3 regions of the Variovorax sp. GW821-FHT09D07 genome follow, and region 1 is predicted to be linked to each of the others. Evidence: predicted binding sites of a transcription regulator. Region 1 holds the regulator's gene; each other region holds the start of a gene.
What was found. The regulator LexA, encoded in region 1, represses DNA repair genes until DNA is damaged. The targets are predictions, from matches to a motif close to ACTGTATNNNNATACAGT.
Positions count from the first base shown of each region.

Region 1 (9,989 bases):
CCACGTTGCTGTACGAGGCGGCGAACACGGCGTCGCGCGCGGCCACGACGAAGTCGCAGGCCAGCGCGAGCGAGAAGCCGGCGCCGGCCGCCGCGCCCTCGACGGCCGCGATGACCGGCTTGGGGAAGGTGCGGATCGAGTCGATCCAGTTGTGCAGGCCTTCGATGCTCTCGGCCTGCACCGAGCGGTCGAGCTGGCGGTTGGCCAGCAGCCGCTGCAGCGAGCCACCGGCGCAGAACCAGGCGCCTTCGCCCACGATGACGACGCTGCGGATCTCGTCGCTGCTCTCGGCGCCGTTCAGCGCCTCGATGCCGGCGGCATAGATCTCGGGGCCCAGCGCATTGCGCTGGGTCGGGTTGACGATGGTCAGCACCATGGTGCTGCCTTCGCTGGTGCTCTTGAGTTCGGCGGTCATGGTGTGCGTGCTTATTCTTCTTCGTGCAGCAGGCTCAGGCCCAGCGCGCCGCGGCGGCGCAGCCACGGGCTCGGGCGATAGCGCGGGTCGCCGTACACGGTCTGCAGGTTGAACAGCACTTCGAGCATGTTGGTCGGCCCGTAGAGGTTGCCCATGGCGAGCGGGCCGCGCGGATAGCCCAGGCCCAGCTGCACGGCGGTCTCGAGGTCGGCCGGCGTGCACACGCGCTGCTGGCACATGTCGGCGGCGATGTTGACGATGGCGCCGATCACGCGCTGCGTGACGAAGCCGCCGCTGTCGCGGATCACGCTCACGGCCTTGCCGTCGCGCGCGAAGAGGGCGTGCGCGGCGTCGCGCACGTCGCGGCGCGTGGCCGGGTTGGTGGCGAGCACGCGGCGCTTGGTGGCGGCGTCGTCGACCAGCATGTCGATGCCGACGGTGCGCGTGGCGTCCAACCGCTCGACCGCCGCGACCGTCGTCACGTCGAAGCCCAGCGGCGCGACCAGGATGATCGACTGCGGTGCGGGAGCGCTGCCGCTGTCGATCTGCGCACCCAGCGTGTTCACCAGGCGCAGCAGCTCGGCGCGGCGCGCGGCGCGCGGCGACACCCAGACCGCGGGCGTGCCTTCGATCACCGGCGCCGGCGCCTCGGGCGTCTGCTGCATCACGCCGTTGTCGTAGCGGTAGAAGCCTTCGCCGGTCTTGCGGCCGAGTGCGCCAGCGGCCAGGCGCTGCGCGGTGATCACGCTGGGACGGAAGCGCGGCTCTTCGAAGTACTGGTGGTAGATCGATTCCATCACCGGGTGCGACACGTCGAGCGCCGTGAGGTCGAGCAGCTCGAACGGGCCGAGGCGAAAGCCGGCCTGGTCCTTCAGGATGCGGTCGATGGTGGCGAAGTCGGCCACGCCTTCGCCGACGATGCGCAGCGCCTCGGTGCCGTAGCCGCGGCCCGCGTGGTTGACGATGAAGCCGGGCGTGTCCTGCGCCTGCACGGCGCTGTGGCCCATCTGCGTGGCATAGCCGGCCAGCTTCTGGCAGACCTCGGGCGAGGTCTTGAAGCCCGCCACCACCTCGACCACCTTCATCAGCGGCACGGGGTTGAAGAAGTGGAAGCCCGCGAAGCGCGCGGGGTGCTGCAGGCCCGCCGCGATGGCGGTGACCGACAGCGACGAGGTGTTGGTGACCAGCGTGGCCGTGGGCGCGACCACGTCCTCGAGCTCGCGAAACAGCGTGCGCTTGACCTCGAGGTTCTCGACCACGGCCTCGACCACGAGGTCGCAGCCTGCGAGCGCCTGCATGCCGTCGACCGCCTTCACGCGCGCCGCGTAGGCGTCGCGCGTGGGGGCGTCGATCTTGCCCTTCTCGTGCAGCTTGTTCCATTGGGCGGCGAGGGCTTCGCGGCCGCGCTCGGCGGCACCGGCGAAGCTGTCGAGCAGCAGCACTTCGCTGCCGGCCTGGGCGGCGATCTGCGCGATGCCGCGCCCCATGGCGCCGGCGCCGATCACGCCGATTCGGGGGTAGTTCACTGTCATGGGATCAAGGTTCTCATGGGTTGGTGGGTGTCCGGGGCGGCCGCGTCGGCGCGGGTGCGCGACACGGACGAAAGCTCCGATTTTGCAATCTCGCGGGAGACCCGCGCCCCGGGTGTTACGCGGGGCATCGGAATCAGGCCGGGCGGCGGCTGCGGTCGATGGCGATGCTCAGGCCCATGGCCAGCAGCATCAGTGCAAAACCGACCCGGCTCATCCACTCGGTGGCGTCGTTCGCCAGCAGCCAGCCGCCCAGCGCCGCGCCCAGGGCCTGGCCGATGTAGATGCCCGAGCTGTTGAGCGCCACCGAGCCCGGCGCCAGGGCGGGCGCCAGCCCCACGAGGCGCGCCTGCTGCGAGGAGTTGGTGGCAAAGCAGCCCAGACCCCAGGGCACGAGCACCACCGCGAGCCACGCCAGCGTGCTGGCCAGCGGCCACAGCAGCAGGCTCAGCGCGATCAGCCCGGTCGTCAACAGCACCATGCGCCCGGCGCCGACGCGATCGATGTAGCGGCTCACCACCATGTTGCCCAACAGGCCGAAGGCGCCGAACAGCGCCCACATCAGGCTCAGCGTGTTGGCGTCGGCGCCGAAGCCCTGCTTGAGCAGCGGGCCGAAATAGCTGAACAGCACGAACTGGCCGACGCCCTGCAGGGCCGTGACCGACACGATGCCCATCAGCACCGGGCTGCGCAGCACCCGCGACCAGGCGGCGGCCGTGAGCGCGGCGGGCCGGATGCCGCTGGGCAGTGTGAGCCAGACCGAGGCCGCGCTCACCACGCTGAGCGCCGCGATGGCCATGAAGGCCATGCGCCAGCCCAGGTGGCCACCGATCAGCGCGCCGATCGGCAGGCCCAGCACCGAGGCCACCGACCAGCCGAGAAAGACGAAGGTGACGGCGCGCCCGCGCTGCTCGGGCGCCACCAGCATGCCGGCGCAGGCCGCGGCCTGGGGCGTGAAGATGGCGGGCGCGATCACCGTCAGCATGCGCACCGGCAGCAGCGCGCCGAAGCTGGGCACGAGCGCCGCAACCACGTGCCACGCGGCGTACCAGAGCAGGGTGAGGGCCAGCAGCTTGCGGCGGTCCCAGCCAGCGACGGCGGCGGCCAGCAGCGGGGCGCCCAGGCACATCACGAAGGCGGCCGCGCTGATCAGCTGACCCGCTGTGGCGACCTGGATGGCCAGCGAGGCGCTGATTTCATTGAGGGTGCCCGGCACGACCATCACGCCCGTGCCGATCACGAAATTGCCGGCCAGCAGCGCCCAGAGCGCGCCTCGCTGCGGCGCGGGCCGGCTCATGCGTTCACCGCCGGACCTGCAGCGCGCCGGGATTCACGATGTTCGTGGGGTTGCCCTTGATGAAGCTCACGACGTTGTCGAACGCCTGGCCGAAGTAGCTTTCGTAGCTTTCCTGCTCGACATAGCCGATGTGCGGCGTGCAGATGCAGTTTTCGAGGCGCAGCAGCGCATGGCCCTGCAGCGGCGGTTCGCTCTCGAACACGTCGATGGCCGCCAGCCCGGGGCGCCCGCGGTTGAGCGCGGCCAGCAGGGCATCGGCTTCCACCAGCTCGGCGCGCGAAGTGTTGACGAACAGCGCCGTCGGCTTCATGCGCGAGAGGTCTTCGAGCTTGACGAGGCCCTGGGTGTCCTCGTTGAGCCGCAGGTGCACCGACAGCACGTCGGCGGCCGCAAAGAATTCGTGGCGGTTCTGTGCCACCTGGAAGCCGTCGGAGCGCGCCTTGGCGCAGCTGGCCTCGCGGCCCCAGATCACGACCTGCATGCCGAAGGCCTGCCCGTAGCGGGCCACCAGCTGGCCGATGCGGCCGTAGCCCCAGATGCACAGCGTCTTGCCCTTGAGCACCGAGCCCACGCCGAAATTCGGCGGCATCGATGCCGACTTGAGGCCCGACTGCTGCCAGGCCCCGTGCTTGAGGTTGCTGATGTACTGCGGCAGGCGGCGCATGGCCGCCATGATCAGCGCCCAGGTGAGTTCGGCGGGCGCCTGCGGCGAGCCCGAGCCCTCGGCCACCGCCACACCGCGTTCGGTACAGGCCGTGACGTCGATGTGGCCGCCGACGCGACCGGTCTGGGAAATCAGCTTGAGCTTGGGCAGCTTCTCGATGAGCTGGCGGGAGATCTGGCTGCGCTCGCGGATGAGCACGATGACGTCCGCATCCTTGAGGCGAACCGACAGTTGGCCGATGCCCTTGACCGTGTTGGTGTAGACCTTGGCGGCGTAAGCGTCCAGCTTGGCAGCGCACTGCAGCTTGCGCACGGCGTCCTGGTAGTCGTCGAGGATCACAATGTTCATGGCATGCCATTGTGCCTCGCAGCATCGGCACGTCGCACGTGTGAACGTTTGGATACCCCGCGCCAGATGGCGCCCGGGAGGCCTGTTTCAGACCGTTAGGGGTGAATCCGTCGTGCGCGTGCGGGGTGCGCAGGCACGACGGGCTCGTTCGCACCTTCTCAGTGCAGGTGGCTGGGGCGGGGTGCGCCGCTGCCGGCTTCTGCGGCTTCCAGTGCGGCGAGCCGGTCGAGTTCGGCGCACACGTCGGCCATGCGGCCGGAAATCACGACCCGGTTGGCGCAGCCGCGCTGCGAGCCTTGGCGGTCGACCACGCGGACCACGCGCAGCGGACGGGCGGGCGTGGCGGCGGACGGTGACGCGGCCGGCGCCGGGCTGCCAGCGGTGCGCGCCGTGCAGGCCGGGCGAATGGCCACGTAGCGCAGGCCAGCGGCAGCGTCGCCGCTCTCACCGTGCGACGGGCGGCGGGCGGGCATCCAGCGGGTGGCCAGCGATTGCAGGGGCGACCAGAGGTCGGCGATGGCGAGGAGGGCGATTCCCATGTGAACTCCAAAAAAGTATGAGGTTGAACACAGGCAGGATTTCTTGAATCGGCCACGACAGGGTGATGGCGACTTCGCGCCATACGCCCGCCACCTGTCGCGGCCGGATGAGGTGCTGCTGCGTGTGGGCAGCAGGCCCGGGGCCTACATCAGCATCGTGTTGCGGATGAGGCCGACCGCGAGGCCTTCGATCTCGAAGGGCTCGCCGGGCTGGACGATGATGGTCGGGTAGTCGGGGTTCTCGGCGTGCAGTTCGATCACCTGCTTGTTGCGCTTCAGGCGCTTCACGGTGACTTCTTCGCCCAGGCGTGCCACCACGATCTGGCCGTTGCGCGCTTCCTTCGTGGCCTGCACGGCAAGCAGGTCGCCGTCCATGATGCCGGCGTCGCGCATCGACATGCCGCGCACCTTGAGCAGGTAGTCGGGCTGGCGCTGGAAGAGCGTGTTCTCGACGTAGTAGGTCTGGTCGACGTGCTCTTGCGCAAGGATGGGCGAACCCGCCGCCACGCGGCCGATGAGCGGCAGCGCGAGCTGGGCCATGCCGGGCAGCGAGAGCGAGAACTGGTTGCCTTCGCGGTGGCGCGTTTCGTGGAGCGAGCGCAGCGCATCGCCCTTGAGGCGGATGCCACGCGAAGTGCCGCTGACGAGTTCGATGACGCCCTTGCGGGCCAGGGCCTGCAGGTGCTCCTCGGCGGCGTTGGCCGACTTGAAGCCCAGCTCGTTGGCGATTTCGGCGCGCGTGGGCGGCGCACCGGTGCGTGCGATGGCGCCCTGGATCAGGTCCAGGATCTGCTGCTGGCGGGCGGTAAGCTTCACTGCGAACTGCATAGTGGTTTCCTTGCGGCACTGGCTAGATATCCAGTACCTGTATTTTTAACCAGTTTTCAAAAGTTGACAAGCCATGACTCATTCCTCTTCGTCCGAGACGCGCCGCGTGGTCGTGCTGGGCACCGGCGGCACCATTGCCGGCAAGGCCGCCAGCAGCGGCGACAACATCGGCTACACCGCCGGACAGGTGGGCGTGGCGGACCTGCTGGGCGGCATCGAGGCGCCGGCCGGCGTGACGCTGGTGGCGGAGCAGGTCGCGCAGCTCGACAGTAAGGACATGGACGCCGACACCTGGCGCCAGCTGGCCGCGCGCTGCGCGCACTGGCTGGCGAAGCCTGATGTGGCCGGCATCGTGGTCACCCACGGCACCGACACGCTGGAAGAGACCGCCTTCTTCCTGCACGCCGTGCTCTCGCCGGCCAAGCCGGTGGTGCTGACCTGCGCGATGCGCCCGGCCACGGCCCTGTCGCCTGACGGTCCGCAGAATGTCCGCGACGCACTCGCTGTGGCCTCGACGCCCGGCGCACGGGGCGTGACGGTGGTGTGTGCGGGCACGATCCACAGCGGCCTCGATGTGCAGAAGGTGCACACCTACCGCCTTGATGCCTTCGCGTCGGGCGACGCGGGGCCGGTCGGCTATGTGGAAGAGGGCGAGGTGCGGCGCGTGCGTGCGTGGCCGCAGGGCGCGCCGTTCGATGCGGCGCGGCTGGAGGCGGTATCGAAGCCGTGGCCCCGCGTCGAGATCGTCATGAGCCACGCGGGCGCGAGCGGTGCGATCGTGGAGGCGTTGCTGCTCCCGTCGGCTGAGCCCTTGCGCGGGCTGGTCGTGGCCACGACTGGCAACGGCACCGTGCACCATGCACTGGAAGCCGCGGCGTTGAAGGCGCAGGACGGCGGTGTCTCCGTGCTGCGCGCCACGCGCTGTGCGAACGGACGCATCCTGCCGAAACCCGGTGACGGGCTGCGGGATGCGGGCGCACTCACGCCGGTGAAGGCGCGGGTTGCGCTGGTGCTGGAACTCTTGGGAGTGGCCGCCCTCCCGGAATCGGAGGGCGGCTAGGAGAAAGAGGCTGACGAATCAGCCTCTGAATCAGCTGTTCAGTGCGGCAAGCGCGCGCTGCGTGATCTCGTCGACCGTGCCCACGCCCTGGATGGCGCGGTACTTCGGCGCGGCGGCTGGGTCGGTCTTGGCCCAGGCCGAGTAGTAGTCGACCAGCGGACGGGTCTGCTGGCTGTAGACGTCGAGCCGCTTGCGCACGGTCTCTTCCTTGTCGTCTTCGCGCTGGATCAGCTCTTCACCGGTCACGTCATCCTTGCCTTCCACCTTCGGCGGATTGAACTTGACGTGGTAGGTGCGGCCCGATGCCGGGTGCGAGCGGCGGCCGCTCATGCGTTCGATGATGTCGCCGAAGGGCACGTCGATCTCGAGCACGTAGTCGAGCTTGACGCCGGCTGCCTTCATGGCGTCGGCCTGCGGAATGGTGCGTGGGAAGCCGTCGAACAGGAAACCGCCGTTGCAGTCGGACTGCGCGATGCGTTCCTTCACGAGGTTGATGATCAGGTCGTCGCTGACCAGTGCACCCGAATCCATGATCGTCTTGGCCTGCAGCCCGAGGGGGGTGCCTGCCTTGACCGCGGCGCGCAACATGTCGCCGGTCGAGATTTGGGGGATGCCGTATTTCTGGCAGATGAAGGTCGCTTGCGTGCCTTTGCCTGCTCCGGGCGCGCCCAGCAAAATAAGTCTCATGGTGTCCTCGGAAGGTTCTTAGATTTTGTGTCGCGCCCCATGCGCACCCTCAGGCGCGCCGAGGCGGAATTGCATCGAGGATAGCATGCGTCCCCGTGACAAATTGCCGCCGTCTCCCTCGGGGCGGCCTGCAGCTCACGCAGGCGAGCCGGCCGCGAAGACGGCGCGCACGCGTGCCAGGTCTTCGGGCGTGTCGATCCCGGGGCCCGGTGCCACATCGCTCACATGCACCGCGATGCGGTGTCCGTGCCACAGCGCGCGCAACTGTTCGAGCGCCTCGGTGGCTTCGACAGGGGCGGGTGACAGCAATGGAAATTGCCGCACGAAGCCTGCGCGATAGCCGTAGATGCCGATGTGGCGCAGCGGTGCGGGGCTGGGCAGCACCGACGGCGCCGCACCACCCGACGAGCCGTCGCGCCACCAGGGGATCGGCGCGCGGCTGAAATAGAGCGCATGGCCTTGCGCATCGAGCACGGCCTTCACCACGTTCGGGTTCATGAAGTCGGCCAGCGAGTCGATCGCGTGGACGGCGGTGCTCATCGCGGCCTGCGGGCGCGCGCCCAGCGTGGCGGCAACGGCGTCGATCAGCGCGGGGTCGATCAGCGGCTCGTCGCCCTGCACGTTGACGACGATCGCGTCACCGTCGAGCCCGAGCTGTTCGCAGGCTTCGGCCAGCCGGTCGGTGCCGCTGGGGTGGTCCTGGCGGGTGAGCAGGGCCTCGATACCATGCGCCTTGCAGGCGTCGATGATGGTGGCGTCGTCGCCGGCCACCACCACGCGGGCGGCGCCAGACTGGCGGGCACGCTGTGCCACGCGCACGACCATCGGCAGGCCGGCGATGTCGGCCAGCGGTTTGTTGGGAAGTCGCGTCGAAGCCAGCCGGGCCGGCACCAGAACGGTGAAGCTCACAGGCCCAGCTCTTCGTCGGACAGCGTGCGGGCCTCGTTCTCGAGCAGCACCGGGATGCCGTCGCGCACCGGGTAGGCCAGGCGCGCGCTGCGCGAGCAGAGTTCCTGCTTCTCGGCGTTCCAGGTCAGCGGGCCCTTGGTGACGGGGCAGACGAGCAGTTCAAGCAGCTTGGTATCCATCGAGCGATGATAGCTTCGCGTCGAGGGCGGCGAAGAACGCCGGCGAGGGTTCGAAGTGCAGTGGCACGGCGAGCGCGTCGGGCGCCTGCTGCCAGAGCTTGACGGCGTCTTTTTCCGTGCAGACGAGGGGCAGGGCGGGGTCGGCCGGGCGTTGCCAGCCAGTGAAATCGTGGTGGTCAGGCAGCGCGAGGGTGTCTGCGAGCGTCAGGCCGCGTGCGCGCAGCATCGTGAAGAAGGCCTCTGGCCGTGCAATGGCAGCGAGCGCGATCACGGGCTGGCCGGCGAGCGTGTCGAGCGGGATGCGCCGGCCGTCCTTCGCGAAGGCGTACGGCGCCAGCTCGCGGGTGGCGGTGTAGCCCTCGGCGAAGGCGGGCCGCTCGCCGCTGTGCAGCAACAGGTCGCAATGGCGTGGCCACGGCTCGCGCAGGGGGCCGGCCGGCAGCAGCCAGCCGTTGCCGACACCGCGGTCATCGAACACGCAGATCTCGATGTCGCGCGCCAGCGCCAGATGCTGCAGGCCGTCGTCGCTGACGATGACCTGCGTGGCCGGGTGCTGCTCGAGCAGGGCGCGTGCGGCCTCGATGCGCTGCCGGGCCACGAAGACGGGCGCGCCGGTGGCGTGGTGGATCAGCGCGGGTTCGTCGCCGACGTCCTGCGGATCGCTGTCGGCCCGGACTTCACGGCAGTCGTCGGTGCGGCGGCCGTAGCCGCGCGACACCACACCCACCCGCAGGCCGCGCGCCTGAAGATGGCGCACGACGGCCATCACGACCGGTGTCTTGCCGGCTCCACCCGCAATCACATTGCCGACCACGATCACGGGTACCGGCACGCGTCCGGTTTTCTGCCAGCCCCATCGATAGAAGGCGCGCCGCAGCGCGAAGAGGGCGCCGTAGACCTGCGACAGCGGCCACAGCAGGCAGGCCAGCGCACCGCGGCGCAGCCAGGCGTCCTGCAGCCGCGCGCCGGTCGACACTCAGTGACCGGCCTGGGCCGTCGACTGGGCGGCGAAGGTGATCTGCATCAGGCCGGCGCGGCGCGCGGCCTCCATCACCGTCACCACGGCCTGGTGCGGGCTGGCGGCGTCGGCGCTGATGATCACGACGCTGTCCTTGCCACCGGTGGCGGCAGCACCGAGCGCGGCGGCCACGGTGTCGACGCTGCGGTCCGCTAGCGGCGATTTGTTGATCACGTAGCGGCCGTCGGCCGACACCGCCACGATCACCTCTTTCGGGTAGTCGCGCTGGGCGTCGACGTCCGCCGTCGGCAGCCGCAGCTGCATCTCGGTGAACTTGCTGTAGGTGGTCGACAGCATCAGGAAGATCAGCACGACCAGCAGCACGTCGATGAACGGGATCAGATTGATCTCCGGCTCGTCGCGCGCGCCGTGGCGAAACTGCATGCGGCCCCGAGTCATAGGCTCACCCCCAGGCTGCGCGCACTTCGTGTCGCTACGCCAACCCCCTTCCGGGGGCGACACCTGCGGCCCGGCGAAGCCGGTTCCGCGGTGTCCCTGGTGTGGCGGCCGTCGGTT
Region 1 covers NZ_JBWKOY010000005.1:153,226-163,214, reverse strand. Annotated here, with positions in the region: gene AC07OX_RS19515 (oxepin-CoA hydrolase, alternative type) at 1-415, opposite strand, end outside; gene AC07OX_RS19510 (3-hydroxyacyl-CoA dehydrogenase) at 427-1,947, opposite strand; gene AC07OX_RS19505 (MFS transporter) at 2,081-3,241, opposite strand; gene AC07OX_RS19500 (D-2-hydroxyacid dehydrogenase family protein) at 3,246-4,253, opposite strand; gene AC07OX_RS19495 (hypothetical protein) at 4,412-4,792, opposite strand; gene lexA (transcriptional repressor LexA) at 4,937-5,620, opposite strand; gene AC07OX_RS19485 (asparaginase) at 5,694-6,680, shown strand; gene adk (adenylate kinase) at 6,711-7,367, opposite strand; gene kdsB (3-deoxy-manno-octulosonate cytidylyltransferase) at 7,503-8,276, opposite strand; gene AC07OX_RS19470 (Trm112 family protein) at 8,273-8,455, opposite strand; gene lpxK (tetraacyldisaccharide 4'-kinase) at 8,436-9,431, opposite strand; gene AC07OX_RS19460 (ExbD/TolR family protein) at 9,432-9,857, opposite strand.

Region 2 (9,989 bases), on a different contig from region 1:
CCCTGCCCTTGCGCGCCGGGCGGGCGGAACGCGCTGGTGTCCAGCGCGATCCGCTCGCGGTTGAAGCCCAGCCGGTGCGTCGCCTTCTGGAAGCGCTGGTGGATCAGGTCGGCCCACAGGCCGGCGCCCTTCATGCGCGTGGCGAAGTCGGCGTCGTAGTCCTTGCCGCCGCGCATCTCGTGGATGCGCGCCATCACGCGATCGGCGCGCTGTGGGTAGTGCAGCTCGAGCCATTCCTTGAAGAGCGGCGCCACCTCCCACGGCAGCCGCACCACCGTGTAGAAGGCGCTGCGCGCGCCGGCCTCCCAGGCGGCTTCGAGCACCTGCTCCATGTCTTCGGTGATGAACGGAATCTGCGGCGCCACGCTCACGCCCACCGGCACGCCGGCCTCGGCCAGGGTGCGGATGGTGCGCAGCCGCCGGTGCGGTGCGGCAGCGCGCGGCTCGAGCTTGCGCGCCAGTTCGCCGTCGAGCGTGGTGATCGTGACGTACACGGCCGCGAGCCGGTCGGCGGCCATGGGCGCGATCAGGTCGAGGTCGCGCTCGACCGCGCTCGACTTGGTGACCAGCGCGAATGGATGCCGCACCTCGCTCAGCAGCTCGATCACGCCGCGCGTGAGCCGCAGCTCGCGCTCGATCGGCTGGTAGCAGTCGGTGGCGGTGCCGATCGCAAGGTTGCTGGGGCGGTAGCCCTTGCGCCCGAGTTCGGCGCGCAGCACCTCGACGAGGTTGCGCTTGGCGATGAGCTTGGTCTCGAAGTCGAGGCCGGGCGACAGGTTCAGGTAGCTGTGCGTGGGCCGCGCAAAGCAGTAGATGCAGCCGTGCTCGCAGCCGCGGTACGGGTTGAGCGAGCGATCGAAGGGGATGTCGGGCGACTCGTTGCTGCTGAGCACCGACTTCACGTCCTCGAAGCGCACCTCGGTGGCCAGCGGCAGCAGCCCGGCGGCCTCGGCTTCGCCGTCTTCCAGCGTGCCCCAGCCGTCGTCGAAGGCGTCGCGTTCGTCTTTGGAGAACCGGTGCGCGAGCCGCGTGGCCGCGCCTCGGCCCTTGATGATGTGGATGGGAACCTGGGCGGCGGGCATGGCGAGTCCTTGGGAGGAAACAGGAAACAAGTCGAATAACTGTTTATTCATACAGTATTTCACTTTTGATCTCGACATGCACAGTTTTTTATTTCTGTCTTGACAGAAATTCAGGAATTCCTAAACTCGACGCCATGGAACTCACCGACATTCAACGCAAGTTCGTCCTGCACTGGGGCGAGATGGGCTCCATGTGGGGCGTGAACCGCACGGTCTCGCAGATCCACGCCCTGCTCTTCGCGCACGGCAAGCCGATGCACGCCGAAGAGCTGTCGGAAACGCTGGGCGTGGCCCGCTCCAACGTCAGCAACAGCCTGAAGGAACTGCAGGCCTGGAACCTCGTGCGCGTCACCCACACGCTGGGCGACCGGCGCGACTACTTCGAGACCAGCGTCGACGTGTGGGAGCTGTTTCGCACCGTGGTGCGCGAGCGCAAGGAGCGCGAGTTCGACCCCACCATCCGCGTGCTGCGCGAGATCGTTTCCAGCCCCGATTTCCAGAAGGAGCCGCCCGATGCGCAGGATCGCATCCGCTCCACCATGGACCTCATGACCAAGCTCGCCACCTGGGCCGACGAAATGCTGCGGCTGTCGCCCGGCACGCTCGACAAGGTGCTCACGCTCGGCGCCAGCGTGCAGAAGTTCGTGCGCGGCGACAGCCCACCGCCACCCGCCCCTCCTGGCGCGGGCAAGGGCGACGACCCCGACGCGCACCACGCCAGCCTGCCCATGATCTGAGAAAGGCCGCGGCCTTTTTTTTGCCTTTTTATTTCTGTTTTGACTGAAATATCGAGAACCAAGAGCACCATGACCCGCTTCGCCCCCGCCACCTACCCGCTCACGGTCTATTTCGACGCCACCTGCCCGCTGTGCACGGCCGAGATGGGCGCCATGCAGGCGCGCGACAGCGCAAAGCGACTGCGCCTGGTCGACTGCTCGCCCATCGGTTTCGCAAACGGCCCGGCGCCGCGCGAGGCGCTGATGCGTTCGCTGCACGCGGTCGATGCCGCAGGCCAACTGCGCGTGGGCGTGGATGCGATCCGCGCCTGCCGCGCCGCGGTGGGCCTGCCGGCCGGCGGCGCGGTGCTCGACCTGCCGGTGGTCGGCCGGCTGGCCGATCGCGCCTACGCGGTGCTGGCCCGCAACCGCTACCGGCTGCCGCGCTGGCTGGTCCTGCGGCTCGCGGGGCACGGTGCGATCGCGCCAGCGACATGCGCCGACGACCACTGCAAGCTCTAGAAAAAACCCACGCTGTCACACCCCACCCGCCCACGTCCGAAGGAGTTTTCGATGCCCGACGTCTTCCAGCCCGACTTCCGCCTGCCCGGCACCGCGCGGCCCGCGCCGCCTGCCGTCGAAGGCCACGTGAGCCGTGAGGACACGCAGGACTATTTCACCGAGGTCGCCGACGACTACCGCGCCTGGAGCCCCAGCTACAACATGCACTTCGGCTTCTGGCGCCTGGGCCTGAACCCGCTGCGGCGCGAGGGCATGCTGATCGAGATGAACCGCACCGTCGGCCGAGCACTGCAACTCGACACCGCCACCCATGCCCCGCGCTGCGTGCTCGACCTGGGCTGCGGCGCCGGCGCCACCTCGCGCACGCTGGTCGGCGACGACCCCGCGCTGCATGCGGTCACGGTGACCAACGTGCCGGTGCAGAACGGCATCGCCGCGCGGCTCGACGCCCGGGCCGGCGTGGCCGACCGCGTCGCGCACGTCGAGGCCGACTACACCCGCACCGGCCTGCCCGCCGCCCAGGCCGACGGCGCCTGGGCGCTCGAAAGCGCCTGCTACGCCGAGGGCACCGCCAAGGCCGACTTCGTGCGCGAGGCCGCGCGGCTGCTCAAGCCCGGCGCGCGGCTGGTGGTGGTCGACGGCTTCCTGCTGCGCCGCCGGCCGGGCCGCCTCGCGGGCTGGCTGCACCGCCTGTGGGCCGACAGCTGGGCCGTGCCCACGCTGGCTGTGCGCGACGACTTCACGGCCGCGCTGCGCGCGCACGGCTTCGAGGACATCGCGTTCACCTCGCTGCGCTGGCGCGTGGCACCGAGCGCGCTGCACATCCCCGTGCTGGCCACCCGCTTCACGCTGGCCGAACTCTGGAAGGCGCGCGGCAGGCTCAGCCCCTGGCGCCGCAAGCACATCGTGGCCAGCTACTGCGCGCTCGCGCTGGGCATGTTCTGGCGCGACTTCGACTACGCCATGGTGACGGCCCGGCGCAGCGCCAGCTGAGACTGCACAAAAAAGAGGAGAAGAGATTTCCATGCGCACCGAGCCCGAAGAAAGCAAACTCGCCGACCTGCCGGCCAACGACGACGTGCCGGCCCCCAAGCCCGTGCGCGGCATGCCCTTCGGCTGGTTCTGGCCCATGTTCGCCGGCGCGGCGCTGGCGCTAGTGCTGCGCCTCGTCTTCAGCGGCGGCCCCGGCGAGCCCTTCTCGGCCATGCTGGGCTCCTTCGTCTACTTCGCGCCCGCGGCGTGCGGCGCGGTCACGGTGTACCTGGCCGAGCGCATCGAGCGGCGCAGCTGGGGCTACTACCTCTGGGCGCCGTGGGTGGCCACCGCGCTGTTCGTGGGCGGCACGCTGATGGTGTTCATCGAAGGCATCATCTGCGCCGCCTTCATCGTGCCGCTGTTCGCGGTGATGGGCAGCGTCGGCGGGCTGGCCATGGGCATCGTGTGCCGCATCACCAACTGGCCCAGGCCCGCGCTGTACAGCGTCGCCCTGGTGCCGCTGCTGCTCGGCGGCATCGAGCCGCAATGGCCCAACCCCGACCAGTTCTCGAACACCTCGCGCACGCTCTTCATCGCGGCGCCGGCCGAGCGTGTGTGGCACGAGCTCAACGCCGCGCGCGACATCCGCCCCAGCGAAGTCGGCGACGCGTGGGCCTACCGCGTCGGCGTGCCGATGCCGGTGTCGGGCGTGACCGTCGACACGCCCGAGGGCCGCGTGCGCCAGGTGCAGTGGCAGAAGAACGTGCACTTCGAAGAGGTCGTCACCGAGTGGCAGCCCGATCGCCTGCTGAAGTGGCGCTTCCGCTTCACGCCCGACTCCTTTCCCGCCGGCGCGCTCGACGACCACGTGATGATCGGCGGCCAGTATTTCGACCTGCGCGACGCCACCTACACCCTGACCCCGCGCGACGGCGGCACCGAGCTGCGCGTCGCGGTGTCGTGGCGGCTGAGCACGCGCTTCAACTGGTATGCGGACCCGGTCATGCAGTTCCTGCTTGGCGACGCCTCCGAGAACATCCTGCGCTTCTACAAGGCGCGCAGCGAAGCCACCCAGGCGGTGGCGGGATGAGCGCGCCACCCGTCTTCCAGCAGGCGCTCGGCCCTGCGTGGGACCGGCTCGGCGACGTGATCCGCCGCCACTACACGATGGCGCCGTTCTCCGACGACTACGTCTGCGTGCGCGGCACGATGAGCGAGGTCTGGCACGCCCCGTGGGCCGCGCTGCTGATGCCCTTCGGCCGGCTGTTCGGCGCGCTCGTTCCCCACCAGGGTACCCAGGTGCCGATCGAGGTGCACTACCGCTGCCACCCCGAGAACGCCCACCTCTACTGGGACCGCGTCTTCCACTTCCCGGGCAGGCCGCCTTTTCATTTCCGTTCGCACATGGAACATGACGCGGCGCAAGGCAGCGAGGTGATCGAATACGTGCGCTTCGGCATCGGCATGCGCCTGGCGGTGAGCGCGGAAGACGGTGCGCTCGTGTTCCGCGACCGGGGCTACATCTGGCGCCTCGCGGGGCTGCGCATTCCGCTGCCGCTGGGCCTTTTTCTCGGCACCGCCTACGTCGAGGAGCGGCCCGACCCGTCCGACCCCGACCACTTCACGATGAAGATGCTGCTGCGCCACCGCTGGTTCGGCGACGTGTTTCGCTACAGCGGACGCTTCCGCCTCGGTTCACAATGAGCCCACCATGCCGCGCCGCCCTGAAAACCTCTACGCCCAGTACCACGCTCACATCTACTTCGCCCCCGCCACGCTGGCGCAGGCGCGCGAGCTCAGCGAGCGCGCCGGCCGTGAGCTGATGGTGGTGGTGGGCCGGGTGCACGAACGCCTGGTCGGCCCGCACCCGCACTGGAGCTGCCAGCTGGCCTTCGACGCCGCCGAGTTCGACGAAGTCATCGGCTGGCTCGAAGCCAACCGCAACGGCCTGGACGTGTTCGTGCACGGCGTGACCGGCGACGACTTCGCGGACCACACGGCGCATGCGATGTGGCTGGGCGAAGAGAGCGCGCTCGATCTGCGGATGTTCCGGCGCTAGGCCTGCGCCAGCAGGGCGCAGACCTCCTCATCTGTCGTCTGCGAGAAGTCCTCATACCAGGCGCCGACCGCGCGAAACACCGTCGGGCATCGCACGCACAGCACGTCGTCGGCTTCGCGCTGCAAGGCCTCGCAGGCCTCGGGCGACGCCACGGGCACGGCGGCGATGACGGTGCCGGCGCCCTGTCGCCGCAGTCCGCGAACCGCAGCACGCATGGTGGCTCCGGTGGCAAGTCCGTCGTCGATCACGAGCACCGTGCGGCCTTGCACCTCGCACGCCGGGCGATCACCGCGATAGACCTGCGTGCGGCGCGCCAACTCGGCGAGTTCAGCACGGACCACGGCATCGATCTCCGAAGGACGCAGGTCCAGCGTGCGCACCAGGTGTTCGTCGATCTCGGGCACGCCGTCGCCCGCGAGCGCGCCGAAGGCGTACTCGGGTTGTTCGGGCAGGCCCAGCTTGCGTACCACCAGCACGTCGAGCGGCAAGCGCAGCGCGCGGGCCACCTCGAAGGCCACCGGCACGCCGCCGCGCGGCAGCGCCAGCACCACGGCGTCCGCAAAACCACCGCGCCGCTGCAACAAGGCAGCGAGCTGGCGGCCGGCCTGTGCGCGATCACGAAACTTCACGGCGTGTGCTCCCGACACGGGATGTTCACACGCGGTTCGCGTCGAGGCGAGCCCCGGCGCAAAGACCCGGATCGCGGCGTGCGTTACGCAGCCTCTTGCGTTTCCGCCTCGGCGTCCGATGTGCCGCCGTGGACCTTGAAGAACTGCGCCCCTTCGACCTTCTGCCCGATGGCCTGCTCATACGCCGCGCGCACATCGTCGGGCTGCCCGGCCTGCCCGAAGAAGTCCTTCAGGTACGGTCCCAGCAGCGGATGCGCAGCCAGTTCCTCGCGCGGCAGGCCGTGCAGCATCTCGTCGCGGCAGGCCGAGGGCAGGAACACGTCGCGGTTCTTCTCGGGGTCGCGGATCAGGCCCTTGGGCTCGTGCGACGGGTCGGACTGCATCGACTCGAGTTCTTCGAAGAAACGCCGGCGCATCATCACGATGCCCTTGTCGCTCTGGCCCAGCTTCTCGCGCGTGCGGTCGGTGACGGTGCCCTGCCCGACCCAGACCACGAAGTCCTGGTTGGCGACGTGGCTGGTGATCCAGCGGCCCGTGGCCGGGTCCTTGATGGGGCCATACCACGAGGGAATGCGTTCCTGCACATAGGGCTCCTGCTCGGTGGGCACGCGGCTGAGCACCCACAGCACGCTCAGCGTGTGGTGGTCGTCGATGGGCACGCGCCATTCGAAGTGGTGGCCCAGGAAGAAGCCGTTGGGCCACAGCGTGACACGGCCGGTGGTCCACATCACGTTGTCTTCGCGCTCACCGCCACGCAGGCGCTTGTAGACGAAGCCGTGCTCGAACTCCTCGAAGGCCAGCTTCAGGTGCGTGGGCACGTAGGGGCCTTCGTCGCCCTGCAGGCGCGTGGTCCAGTTGTTGTGCGTCCACTCGAAGTGCACGGGGTCGATGGAGTTCTCCTGGCACTGGAACCAGTTGCAGGGAATCTCGGCGAACACGGCCTGCGCGAAACCGTTCTTGCAATTGAAGAGTTCCCAGCCGGGCAGCAGCGGCGCGGGCTGCGGGCCCATGTAGGCCCACAGCAGGCCGGCCTTTTCCTGCACGGGGTAGGCCTTGATCTTCGTGTTCTTGCGCATGCGCGCGTCGGGGTCCAGCGTTTCTTCAAAGGGCTGGTGGATGCACTGGCCGCTCGTGTCGTACTGCCAGCCGTGGTAGCTGCAGCGCAGGCCGCACTTCTCCACGTAGCCGTACGACATGTCGGCATTGCGGTGCGGGCAGCGGCGGTCGACGAGGCCGTAGTTGCCGCTCAGGTCCTTGTAGAGCACGAGGTCCTCGCCGAGGATGCGCAGCGGCTTCACGGCCTTGTCGTCGAACTCGCTGGCGCCGGCGATCGGGTGCCAGTAGCGGCGCAGGTAATCGCCCATGGGCTTGCCCGGCCCCACTTCGGTCAGCAGGCGGTTCTTTTCTTCGCTCAACATACATCGTCTCCTTGTCTGCGGGTGTCTGTGTCGTCAGTCGGCGCGGATGCCGAACTCGCGCACCAGCTTGCCGAAGCGCTGGTCGTCGTCGGCGATCTGGCGGGCCAGCACGGCCGGCTCGCCGCCCACGGGCTCGATGCCGAGCGCGGCCATGCGGGCCTGCACGTCGGGCATCTTCAAAATCTCGTTGACGTGGCGGTTGAGCGTCTGCACCACCTCGGCCGGCATCGCCTTCGGGCCGAGCAGGCCCATCCAGGCGCTCACGTCCATGTCGCGGTAGCCCAGCTCCAGGAAGGTGGGCACGTTGGGCATGAGCTTCGTGCGCTGGCGCTCGGCCACGGCCAGCGGCACCAGCTTGCCGGCGGCGATGTGGCCCGCCACCGCGCCGGGCGTGATCCAGCCCACGCTCACGTGGCCGCCCAGCGTGTCGTTGACCACCGGCGCCACGCCGCGGTACGGCGCGTGTGCAATGGCCACGCCGGCGTCCTTGTTGAAGAGCTCGCCCGCAATGTGCATCGGCGAGCCCGCGCCCGGCGTGCCGTAGGTGAAGGCCTTGCCGGCCTTGGCGCCGGCCACGAGCTGCGCCACGGTCTGGATGCCGCTCGTGGGCGCCGTGACCATCAGCACCGGGATGTTGCCAGTCTTGACGATGGGGGTGAAGTCTTTCACCACGTCGTGCGCCACGCCGGGGCCGGCCTTGAGCACGTGTTGCGCGATGGGGAAGGTGCTGGGCGTGAAGAGCAGCGTGTAGCCGTCGGCCGGCGCCTTCGCGACCCAGGCGTTGCCGATCATGCCGCTCGCGCCGGGGCGGTTGTCGACCAGCACCGGCTGGCCCAGGCGCTGCGCGAGCTTCTCGGCGTAGGTGCGCGCGATGGCGTCGGTGTCGCCGCCGGCCGGGTAGGCGACGACGAGGGTGACCGGCTTCGCGGGCCACGATTGCGCCAGCGCCGCTGTCGCGGCGCACAGCAAAAGAATGGCTCCTGCAGCGGCACAGACCATGTTTCGTTGGTGGAACATCTTGCGTTTTCCTTCTTGGTGGGACGACGTGGGGGTGTCGTCGGACTGTAGGAATGGCGCCGCGCGGCCAGAAGATATAGTTTCACTGAGTGAACCTTTTTTCTTCGGAGGCGGCATGTCGGACACCACCGGCGCGCACAGCGTGAAGTCGATCGACGCCCTGCGCCGCGGGCTCGACGTGATGCTGGCGATCCAGCGTTCGTCGGCCGTCACGCTGCAGGAGCTGCACCGGCAGACCGGCCTGTCGAAGGCCACGCTGCTGCGCATCCTGAAGACGCTGCAGCAGGCCGGCTGGGTGGAGCGCAACGAGCTGGAGAAGCGCTACGTGCCCACCTCGGCCACTGGCCAGTCAGGGGCTGCTGCAGCGTGGCGCACGCGGCTCACGGCCCTGGCGGCGTCGCCGCGCGCCACGCTGCAGCGGCTGGTGCCGTGGCCGATCGACCTGGGCGTGCGCGACGGCACGGCGATGCTCATCCTCGACACCGACCGGCCGCGCAACGGCCTGGCGGTGAACTACCGCGCGCTGGGCTTTCGTCCGCCGATGCTGCTGTCGTCGCTCGGGCGTTGCTACCTCGCGTTCTGCCCCGAAGACGAGCGGCGCGAAATCGTTGCCGCACTGGCGCGCTCACCCAACGACTTCGACCGCGGCGCGCGGCGCCCCGACAGCATTCGCCGCATGGTGGCGCATGCGCGCGACCAGGGCTACGCGGCGCGCGACCCCACGTCCACCAGCCTCGATTCGCCCGACCGCTTCGGCGCGGTGTCGGTGCCGGTGCGGCTGGGCGAGCAGGTGGTGGGTTGCCTCAGCTGCGCGTGGCTGCCGTCGGTGAAGAGCGAGCGCGAGATCGTGTCAGCGCACCTGGGCGACCTGCAACAGGCCGCGCAAAGCATCGAACGCCGGCTGCGGCAGGACGGCCTCGGCCTGCCGCCCGCGAGCGCCTGAAGAAGCAGCGTCAGAACTCCGCGTCGAGTTCGTCGATCTCGTCGGGCTCCTGCAGCGCGGCGGCCACCCATTCCTTCATGGCGGGCAGCTCCATCACGCGCTTGCAGTACGCGGCGCACACGCTGTCGAGCGCCACGTCGTAGCTCAGGAAGCGCGTGACCACGGGCGCATACATCGCGTCGGCCATGCCGGGCTGCTTGCCGAAGAGGAACGGGCCGCCGTAGGCCTTCAGGCACTCGCGCCAGATGGCGACGATGCGGTCGATGTCGCCCTGCGCGCGCGACCACACCTTGAAGTTCTTGAAGCGGGCCTTGATGTTCATCGGCAGCGCGCCGCGCATCGAGGCGAAGCCCGAGTGCATCTCGCCGCAGATGGCGCGGCAGTGCGCACGCGCCGCGGCGTCGGCGGGCAGCAGGCCGGCCTTGGGCTTGATCTCGTTCAGGTACTCGCCGATGGCCAGCGTGTCCCACACCTTGATGCCGCCATGCTGCAGCGAAGGCACCAGCATCGACGACGACAGCAGCAGCATCTCGGCCTTCATGGCCGGGTCGTCGGGCGGAATGACCTTCTCGCTGAAGTCCAGCCCCGCGAGCCTGCACATCAGCCAGCCGCGCAGCGCCCAGGCGCC
Region 2 covers NZ_JBWKOY010000002.1:878,269-888,257, reverse strand. Annotated here, with positions in the region: gene AC07OX_RS10385 (PA0069 family radical SAM protein) at 1-1,082, opposite strand, end outside; gene AC07OX_RS10380 (GbsR/MarR family transcriptional regulator) at 1,217-1,819, shown strand; gene AC07OX_RS10375 (thiol-disulfide oxidoreductase DCC family protein) at 1,889-2,320, shown strand; gene AC07OX_RS10370 (SAM-dependent methyltransferase) at 2,372-3,313, shown strand; gene AC07OX_RS10365 (SRPBCC family protein) at 3,345-4,385, shown strand; gene AC07OX_RS10360 (DUF4166 domain-containing protein) at 4,382-4,999, shown strand; gene AC07OX_RS10355 (DOPA 4,5-dioxygenase family protein) at 5,007-5,354, shown strand; gene AC07OX_RS10350 (phosphoribosyltransferase) at 5,351-5,983, opposite strand; gene AC07OX_RS10345 (Rieske 2Fe-2S domain-containing protein) at 6,067-7,401, opposite strand; gene AC07OX_RS10340 (Bug family tripartite tricarboxylate transporter substrate binding protein) at 7,435-8,418, opposite strand; gene AC07OX_RS10335 (helix-turn-helix domain-containing protein) at 8,534-9,361, shown strand; gene AC07OX_RS10330 (glutathione S-transferase) at 9,372-9,989, opposite strand, start outside.
Region 2: the regulator LexA is predicted to act here: its motif matches at 1,121-1,138, upstream of AC07OX_RS10385 (PA0069 family radical SAM protein).

Region 3 (9,989 bases), on a different contig from region 1:
CGACGCGTCCGCGCCCGAGGTGCTGCTGTCGCTGGCCGAGCCGCTGGTGCGCAGCGTGCTTGCCTTCGAGGCGCAGGGCTTCGCGCCCTTTGCCGAACGCTTCGCGGCGCGCGACGTGCTGCGCGGGCGCGAGGTGACGCTCAGCGACGGCACCGCCGGCCTGTGCGAAGGCGTGGCCTGGGGCGGCGAGCTGCAGGTGCGCACCGACGCCGGCCTGCAACTGATCTCGAGCGACGAAGTGAGCGTGCGCCCGCGCGGCATGTCTTTCTGAGCGAGGGCATGAAGCTGCGCCTGGTCCTCATCGCCCTGCTCGCCGCCAACGCGGGCTACTGGCTGTGGACGCGCGGCGACCTGGCCGGCTTCGGGCTTGCGCCCGCGGCGCTCGACGAGCGCGAGCCGCAGCGCATGGCGCGGCAGATCCACCCCGAGTGGGTGCAGATCCGCAAGGAAGCCAAGCCTTCGGGCACGCCCGCGCCCTGAGTTGATCAGGCGGCGGCAGCGCGCGCGAACATGCGCCGCGCCTTGGCCAGCGCGGTTTGCAGTTTCTCTTCGGACGGCGGCTCGTGTGAGCTGGAACTCAGGCCGAACTTCTTGCCCGCGATCTCCTGCACCGCGACCAGGATGCCGCCCAGCACGGCCGGATCGGTCTCGGTGTCGAGCGCCTGGCGCAAGGGCTCGAGCGCCTTGGGCGCAGCGCTGCGGCGGTTGAACACGATCTGCATCAGCGCGCTCGCGGCCCATCGGCGGTTCGTGGCGACGACGTCGTGCGCGAGCAGCGGCACCACCTTGGCGATGTCCGTCGTGCCGCCGAGCCAGCCGATCACCCACAACCCCTTGCAGCGCAGGTCGCCGTGCGGTGACGCGAGCGCGGCGCGCGCGAGGGCCGCGGTCTCTTTCAGCCGGCGGCCCTTGCGGTACTTGAAGCCGCCGAGCAGCTGCAGCACCGTGGCCTGCATGGCCGGGTCGGGCTCGCGGTCGAACTGCGCGAGCAGGTGGTCTTCGGCTTCGTCGCCGCGCTCGCCGAACTTGCGGCACAGCCAGTCGTAGAGCTCGCTGTCCATGCCGGTGTCGTGCAGCAGCGTGTAGTGGAAGGCGAGCGCCTCGGCTGAATCCTGTTCCAGCAGATCGGCGCCGAAGTCGAACATGTCCGACACGTCGGTGTCGAGGCGGATTTCCAGGAAGCGTTGGCGCAGCTTGTCGAGCGGATTCATTCCGACGGGGCCTCCTCGAAGCGCACGGTGAAGAGCGCGCCCGGCGGGTGCTTGCCGGGGTGCGCGTCTTCGAGCTTGACCCGCGCGCGGTGCTGGTTGGCGATCTCGCGCACGATCGGCAGGCCCAGCCCGGAGCCGTCGGCCTCGTTGCCGAGCACGCGGTAGAAGGGCTCGAACACCAGCTCGCGGTCGGCCTCGGCGATGCCGGGGCCGTTGTCTTCCACCTGCACCAGCTGCACGTGGCCGAAGGGGTCGGCCAGCACGCGCGCCGTGACCACGCCGGGGCGCTCGGGCGTCGAGGGCGTGTAGTTGAGCGCGTTGTCGACCAGGTTGCGCACCAGCTCTTTCAGCAGCGTCGGGTTGCCGTCGACCATCACGCCGGGCGCGCCGGCCTGGACGCCGTCGTAGCCCAGGTCGATGCGCTTCTCGATCGCGCGCGGCACGGCCTCGCGCACCACCTCGATGGTCAGCCGCGCGAGGTCGCAGGGCTGGCAGTGCGTCATGGCGCTGGTGCCCTCGGCGCGCGCCAGCGACAGCAGCTGGTTCACGGTGTGGGTGGCGCGCACACTGGCGCGGCCGATCTGCTTGAGCGACTGCTTGAGCTCGTCGGCATTGGCGCCCTCGCGCTGCGCCAGGTCGGCCTGCATGCGCAGGCCCGCGAGCGGGGTCTTCAGCTGGTGGGCGGCATCGGCCAGGAAGCGCTTCTGCGTGAAGATGGAGTCGTTGAGCTTGTCGAGCAGCTCGTTCACCGACGACACCAGCGGCACCACCTCGAGCGGCACCGAGGACTCGTCGAGCGGGCTCAGGTCGCCGGGGCGGCGCTCGCGGATGCGCGCCTCGACCACCGACAGCGGCTTGATGCCGCGCACCAGCGCCAGCCAGATCAGCAGCACCGCCAGCGGCAGGATCGCGAACTGCGGCAGCAGCACGCCCTTGATGATTTCGGTGGCGAGCACCGCCTGCTTCTCGCGCGTCTCGGCCAGCTGCAGCAGCGACGGCGGCACTTCTTCGCTGCCGCTGGGAATCCACAGCGAGGCCACGCGCACCGGCTGGCCGTGCACCGTGCTGTTGTGCAGCAGGACCACGTTGGTGCCGGGCGGGTCGTCCACGTTGGGCTGCGGCAGGTCGCGCTCGCCGTGCAGCAGCGTGCCGTGGCCGTCGAGCAATTGGTAGTAGATGTGGCCGGCGTCGTCGGCACGCAGGATCTCGCGCGCCGATTGCGACAGCACGAAGTGCGTCTGCCCCTGCTTCACCGTGACCAGCTCGGCCAGCACCTTCACGTTGTGCTCCAGCGCGCGGTCGAAGGGTGCGTTGGCGATGCCCTGCGCCACCAGCCACGTCACGCCGATGCTCACCGGCACGAGCAGCAGCAGCGGCGTGAGCATCCAGTCGAGGATCTCGCCGAACAGGGAGCGCTGGGCGCGCTGGAAGAGCTTCAAGGGAGTTCCTGGCAAGACGAAAGAACGCGGGCGAGCGTGAACTAGTACTGCGATTCGCAGGTGTGACGTTTCATTGACAAGGTGTGACTGGTTGTAGCCTTGACGTGCAGTTTCTGCAATTCAAAAACATCAGGGAGAAATCATGAAGCAAAAGACCGTGGGCGGCTGCCCCAAGCCGCTCTGGATGGCCGCGACCGTGTTGGCCGCCAGCGTGGGTGTGACTGCATGCGGCGGTGGAGGTGGCGGAGGCGGCGGTGGCATGCCGATGCTGCCGATCGCACCGGTTCCGGCGCCCGCCCCTGCGCCCTCCCCGGCCCCGGCGCCCGCGCCCGCACCGGCCGAGAACCGCGCCGCCGTGCCGGGCTCCGAGCCGTCGCCCTCGCTGAGCGCGCCGCAGTCCGGCTCCACCGCCGCGGTGGGCAATGACAGCGAAGGCATCTACGCGGGCGTGCGAGGCATTGCCTTCGTCGGCACCAACGGTTCGTTGGCGGGCAGCTTCCTCGGGGGCACGATGTGGGGTTCGCTGAAGGTCACGGGGCTCGACTGGTCGTTCAACCCGGACACCGAGTTGTATGTTCCGCCCAACGCATATCCGGTGACGGGCTCGGGCACCTTCGCGCCGAAGAAGTCGGTGGATGGCACCTACGCCTACGACAACCGCAGGCCGTCCGATGTCGGCCCGCTGGCCTACACGATCGAGAACGCGCTGGCGGTGTCGCAGGCGAGCATGACCGGCACGTGGTCCAACACCGACAGCAGCCCGAGCCTGGGCGTGACGGTGCAGGTCGACGGCCAGGGCGTGTTCACCGGTAGCACGAGCGGCGTGCAGATCGGCCAGTGCACGCTCTCGGGTACTGTCGCCCTGGCGCAGCCCGGCTCGGCCAAGAACATGTACAGCCTCACGCTGAAGGCCGTGAATACCGCCACGGCCAGCACCAACGACTGCAAGCTCACCCCCGCCGCCACCGGCAGCTATGCCGGGCCGGCCATCATCGGGCTGGTGCCGGCGGGCGTGTACGACAGCAACGGCTACTTCCGCAGCCTCATGTTCCTGATCCGTTCGAACACCGGCGCCACGCTGCTCGTCAACCTGCGCAAGCAGCCCTGACGGCATTTCGCGCGGGCGGGGCACGCTCAACCGGGAATCTTCTCGAGGCAGTAGCCTAGCCCGCGCACCGTCGCGATGCGCACCGGTCCCTTCTCGATCTTCTTGCGCAGGCGGTGGATGTAGACCTCGATGGCGTTGATGCTCACCTCTTCGCCCCATTCGCACAGCCGGTCCACCAGCTGGTCCTTGCTGACCAGCCGGCCGGCGCGCTGCAGCAGCACCTCGAGCAGGCCCAGTTCGCGCGCCGACAGCTCGATCATCTTGCCGTCGATGGTCGCCACGCGGCCGGCCTGGTCGTAGACCAGCGGGCCGTGGCGGATCGCGTTGCTGGTGGCGCCCATGCCGCGCCGCGTGAGGGCGCGCACGCGCGCCTCGAGCTCCTGCAGGCTGAAGGGCTTGGCCATGTAGTCGTCGGCGCCGTGGTCCAGGCCCTTGACGCGCTCTTCCACGCTGTCGGCCGCCGTGAGCACCAGCACCGGCAGCTGCGAGCCGCGTGCGCGCAGGCGCTTGAGGATCTCGATGCCGTGCAGGCTGGGTAGCCCGAGGTCGAGGATCAGCAGGTCGAACTCGCTGTGGGTCATGAGCGCGGTGTCGGCCTGCGAGCCGTTGGCCACATGATCGACCGCCGCGCCCGAGGTGCGCAGGCTGCGCAGCAGGGCATCGGCCAGCACCTGGTCGTCTTCGGCAATCAGTATTCGCATGAGCCACCTCCGGCGGATTCAGGCGCCATGCCGGCGCAGTTCACATTTGTCTCAACGCGAGTCTAGCCCGCTGTATAGGCTTCGAGTCCGATGGTTACCACGGTGGCGATCTCGTCGCCCACGCTGGCGCGGAACTCGCGCTCGGTCTGCGTCACGGCGCGGCGGAAGGCGTCGAGCCAGGCCAGCCCGTCGGCCGTGAACAGCACGCGCCGCGCGCGCGCGTCGAGCGGATCGGGCCCGCGCGTGACCAGCCCCCAGGCCTCGCACTGGTCGACCAGCGTGCCCATGGCCTGCTTGGTCATGCCGGCGCGCTCGGCCAGCTCGGTCAGGCGCGAACCCTCGCGCGCCAGGTGCCGCGTGATGTGGATGTGCGCCGCGCTCACCTGCGCGCGCGCCGCGAGGTTGGACAGCGCCAGCGGCACGTCGATGTCGTGCGCCATGAGCGCCAGCACACGCTCGTCGAAGCGGCGCATCGCATGGCCCAGCAGGCGGCCCAGGTGGGTCTGGCGCCAGGCGTCGGGATCGGTGGGAAAGGCGGGGTCGGCCATGGCCTCAGATGGTAAGGCAAACTGACTTTAAAGTGGGTTTGCGAAACGCCATGAGCCCCTACACTACTGTTCAAGCATCCAGCCTGTGGTTAAAAGCAGATGGATGAATCCCGACACAAACCGTTGATATTCAAGGAGATTTCCACATGGACGCAGTCGTCAAGGGCGCAAGCATCTCGGTCGCCAACAGTGAAAAGGCCAAGGCCCTGCAGGCCGCGCTGGCCCAGATCGAAAAGCAGTTCGGCAAGGGCACGATCATGCGCCTGGGCGAAGGCGAGGCGCTGGAAGACATCCAGGTGGTCTCCACCGGCTCGCTGGGCCTGGACATCGCGCTGGGCGTCGGCGGCCTGCCCCGTGGCCGCGTCGTTGAAATCTACGGCCCGGAATCCTCGGGCAAGACCACGCTCACGCTGCAGGTGATCGCCTCCATGCAGAAGCAGGCCGGCACCTGCGCCTTCGTCGACGCCGAGCATGCGCTCGACGTGCAGTACGCCCAGAAGCTCGGCGTGAACCTGTCCGACCTGCTGATCAGCCAGCCCGACACCGGCGAGCAGGCACTCGAAATCGTCGACTCGCTGGTGCGCTCGGGCGCCGTCGACCTGATCGTGGTCGACTCGGTCGCCGCGCTCACGCCCAAGGCCGAAATCGAAGGCGAAATGGGCGACTCGCTGCCCGGCCTGCAGGCCCGCCTGATGAGCCAGGCGCTGCGCAAGCTCACGGCCACGATCAAGAAGACCAACTGCATGGTCATCTTCATCAACCAGATCCGCATGAAGATCGGCGTGATGTTCGGCTCGCCCGAAACCACCACCGGCGGCAATGCGCTGAAGTTCTACGCCTCGGTGCGCCTGGACATCCGCCGCATCGGCACCATCAAGAAGGGCGACGAAGCCATCGGCAACGAAACCAAGGTGAAGGTGGTGAAGAACAAGGTCAGCCCGCCGTTCAAGACGGCCGAGTTCGACATCCTGTTCGGCGAAGGCATCAGCCGCGAGGGCGAGATCATCGACATGGGCGTGAACGCCAAGATCATCGACAAGTCGGGTGCCTGGTACGCCTACAACGGCGAGAAGATCGGCCAGGGCCGTGACAACGCCCGCGAGTTCCTGCGCGAGAACCCCGACCTGTCGCGCGAAATCGAGAACAAGGTGCGCGAGTCGCTGGGCATTCCGCTGCTCGCGGCCGACGCCGGCTCCGAACCCGAGAAGGCCGAGAAGCCCGCCAAGGCATCGAAGGCCGACAAGGCTGCGGAGTAAGTGAGACGGAGCGGCCTTCGCGTGTTGCGTGGGCCGCCTGAGCGACCCACCACCCCCGAATGGCCTTCAGTGCCCCCTCCCTCAAAGGCCGCGCCCTGCGCCTCCTGAGCCAGCGCGAGCATTCGCGCGCGGAGCTGGAGCGCAAGCTGGCCAAGCACGAGGAAGAGCCCGGCACGCTGGCGAAGGCGCTCGACGAGCTGGCCGCCAAGGATTTCATCAGCGAGCCGCGCGTCGTCGCCTCGGTGCTGCACCAGCGCGCCGCCCGTTCGGGCGCGCTGCGCGTGAAGCAGGAACTGCAGGCCAAGGGCATCGCGCCCGAAGCCATCGCGCAGGCGGTGGCTGGCTTGCAGGAGACCGAAGTCGAGCGCGCCACGGCCCTGTGGCGCCGCCGCTTCGACGCGCCGCCCGCCGATGCGAAGGAGCGCGCGAAACAGATGCGATTCCTGATGGCGCGCGGTTTCTCGGGCGCCGTCGTGTCCAAGGTGCTCAGGAGCGACTTCGATGACCCAAGCGACGACCCCAACGGCGAATGAAGGCGACGCGGCCTTGTCCCGCGTCATCACGCAGCGCGTGCAGTGCGAATGGCGCGACGCCTATGCGCTCGCGTCCGATCCGAAGCGGCTGCTCGACTGGGCCAGCGGCCTCGCGAAGAGTGCGCTGGTGCCGCACGGCGACCACTGGATCGTGCGCACGCCCGAAAGCGGCGAGGCCCGCATGCGCTTTGCGGCGCCCAACGACCTGGGCGTGCTCGACCACTGGGTGGCGCCCGAAGGCGTGCCCGAGGTCTACCTGCCGTTTCGCGTGATCGGCGTGGCGCCCGGCGTGTGCGAGCTGCAGTTCACGCTGCTGCGCCAGCCGCACATGGACGATGCGGCCTTTGCGCGCGACGCCGGATGGATCGCGCGCGACCTGCAGGCCCTGCGCCGCCTGCTCGAGGCGGGCTGAGCCCGGCCTGGCTTACTCGGTGGCCGTGACGTCGTCGGCCAGCGGGTTCTCGGCCTTGTACGCGGCGATGTCGCGCACGTTCTTCTGCACCGCCACCGCGCCGAACAGGCTCAGCAGGAAGGCCATGGCGTAGAAGCCCTTCTCGCTCGCGGCCAGCGAGGCGTTGAACAGGCCCACGGCCAGCAGGCCCACCGACAGCAGCAGCGAGACCCAGCACAGGCCGAAGTAGATGCCGGTGACCGAGATGCCCTCGAGCCGGTCGCGCACCGTCTTTTGCAGCGACACGGCCGAGAACAGGCCGTACATGAGGATGGTGAAGTAGTAGCCCTTCTCGTTGAGCTGCATCGCGGCATTCCACAGCCCGAGCAGGTACACGATGGCGCCGATGATCAGCGCGGCCCAGGATGCGGCGACGAATGCGCCGGTCGGTTTCTGAAACTTGACGGTTCCCATGACGATCCTCCTCGTTGTTGTGTCGCGCGATTATGGTGCGGGAAGGCGGTGGCATGATCGCCAGCGACCGGCCTCCCAGGAGGCGGCTTTCCAGAAAAACCGGAGGAACCCTTCATGTCGTCGCCACCCGCCCACCCGCAGTCCCTCGTTCGCACCGGCGCCAAGGCCGGCTTCGCCTTCGCCGGCTCGGCCATCAAGGGCGCGCTGATCGGCCTGTTCCTCGGCGGCGGCGTGTTCTTCTACTACCTGAGCCAGCTGCAGGGTCCGGGCATCCCGGCGGCGCGGGCCGGTGGCGCGGGCGCCATCCTGGCGCTGCTCATGTCGCCGCCGCTGCTGGTGGCCGTGCTGCTGTCGCTGTTCGTCGGCGTGTACTTCCTGCTCGGCGTGCAGCGGGGCCGCGCCCGCGCGATGCAGCACCTGGTCGCGGCGCGCGGCGAGGCCGTGTCGCAGCGGCTGGGCGACGCCATCGCGGGCCGCATCGAAGCCATGCCGCGCACCCACGGCGGCTTGCAGCGCGTGGCCGACTGGCTCTCGCCCGACGCCCTGTGCCAGCAGCTCGCGCCGGTGCTCGGCGAAGGCCGGGCCGTGCGCGCGGTGGTCGGCTTCGTGCTGGGCCGCCTGCCCCTGAGCGACATGCTGGCCGAGTGGCAGCAGGAGCGTGCCGCGCACGGTGCGACGACGCCGGCGACGGGCGAAGACCCCGCCTTGCGCGCCCTGCTCACGCGCCGCATCCACGAGGTGCTGCAGGAGATGTCGACGCCCTCGCGCAAGCTCTTCTACATCGCGCTGGTGGCGCAGGCCGTCCTCTTGGGCATAGGGCTGTGGCTCGTGCGCTGAGCCCGACCGTCTTCGTCGGTCTTGGGGCGGCCCGCCGCCCTCGCGCTGACGCCTCGGCGACAATCAGCGCCCGCGCGGGCCTTGCGGTGTGCGCGGCCTCCATGCCTGCCTGTCTCCCCTGCCCCCCGCTTTCATGATCGTCCGGAAACGCCCGTCCGGGCTCAAGCTGTTTCTGTCCTGGCGGGGCTCCGTCCTGCCGCGCATCGCTGCGGCGCTGACGCTCAACGTGATCGTGGCCATCGTCGTCACGGTGCTGCACGGGCGCTTCGGCTCCATCAAGATTCCGCTGGGCACCGTGCCCTTCGCGCTGCTCGGCCTGCCGCTGGCGATCTTCCTGGGCTTTCGCAACACCGCGGCCTACGACCGCTTCTGGGAGGCGCGCAAGCTCTGGGGCGAGGTGATCCTGCGTTCGCGCAACCTGGCGCGCCAGTGCCAGAGCCTCATCGAGGGCGATGCGCCGGTGAACGCCAGCGCCAGCGCCGACACCGTCCGCCGCCTGGACGACCTGCGCGTGCGCATGACCTTGCGCGCCGCGGCCTTCGCCCATGCGCTGCGCCACCAGCTGCGCGGCACCGACGCCGCCAGCGACACCAAGCCCTTCCTGCGCGAGGCGGAGTGGCAGGGCCTGACGCAGGTCGCCAACCGGCCGCATGCGCTGCTGATGCACATGGGCGCCGACCTGCGCGAGGCGCTGCGCGCGCGGCGCATCGACCCGGCCCTGGCGGCGGGTGTCGACGGCACGCTGTCGGCGCTGAGCGCGGCGGCCGCGTCGTGCGAGCGCATCCTCAGCACGCCCATTCCCTTCTCGTACACGCTGCTGCTGCACCGCACGGCGTACCTGTACTGCTACCTGCTGCCCTTCGGGCTGGTGGACTCGGTCGGGTTCATGACGCCGGTGGTGGTGCTGATCGTGGCCTACACCTTCTTCGGCCTGGACGCGCTCGGCGACGAGATCGAGGAGCCCTTCGGCACCGAGTCGAACGACCTGCCGCTCGAGGCCCTGTGCCGCACGCTCGAGATCGACCTGTGCCAGTCGGTGGGCGCCCCGGCGCCGGCGCCGCTGGTGCCGGTCGACTACTTCCTGCGCTGACACCCGCCGCGCGCGCGGTGCCGGCTTCCCCCTTCCCGAAAGAAAGACGCTTTCCCTCCATGTCGCACGAAGACCGCATCCGCCTGCCCGCCCTGCGCAGCAAGATCACCACCGCGGAGGCCGCCGCCGAATGGATTCGCGACGGCATGGTGGTCGGCATGAGCGGGTTCACGCGCGCCGGCGACGCCAAGGCCGTGCCGCTGGCACTCGCAGCCCGCGCACGCCGCGAGCCGATGAAGATCACGCTGATGACCGGCGCCTCGCTCGGCGGCGACGTGGACCGCCAGCTGACCGAGGCCGGCGCCATCAGCCGGCGCATGCCGTTCCAGGTCGACACCGTGCTGCGCCAGGCGATCAACCGCGGCGAGGTGATGTTCATCGACCACCACCTGTCGGAAACG
Region 3 covers NZ_JBWKOY010000003.1:368,186-378,174, reverse strand. Annotated here, with positions in the region: gene AC07OX_RS13205 (biotin--[acetyl-CoA-carboxylase] ligase) at 1-271, shown strand, start outside; gene AC07OX_RS13200 (sporulation protein) at 280-480, shown strand; gene AC07OX_RS13195 (HEAT repeat domain-containing protein) at 486-1,211, opposite strand; gene AC07OX_RS13190 (sensor histidine kinase) at 1,208-2,650, opposite strand; gene AC07OX_RS13185 (hypothetical protein) at 2,793-3,758, shown strand; gene AC07OX_RS13180 (response regulator transcription factor) at 3,785-4,459, opposite strand; gene AC07OX_RS13175 (MarR family winged helix-turn-helix transcriptional regulator) at 4,522-5,007, opposite strand; gene recA (recombinase RecA) at 5,154-6,263, shown strand; gene recX (recombination regulator RecX) at 6,323-6,796, shown strand; gene AC07OX_RS13160 (SRPBCC family protein) at 6,810-7,208, shown strand; gene yiaA (inner membrane protein YiaA) at 7,221-7,661, opposite strand; gene AC07OX_RS13150 (hypothetical protein) at 7,776-8,498, shown strand; gene AC07OX_RS13145 (bestrophin family protein) at 8,632-9,588, shown strand; gene scpC (succinyl-CoA:acetate CoA-transferase ScpC) at 9,648-9,989, shown strand, end outside.
Region 3: the regulator LexA is predicted to act here: its motif matches at 5,073-5,090, upstream of recA (recombinase RecA).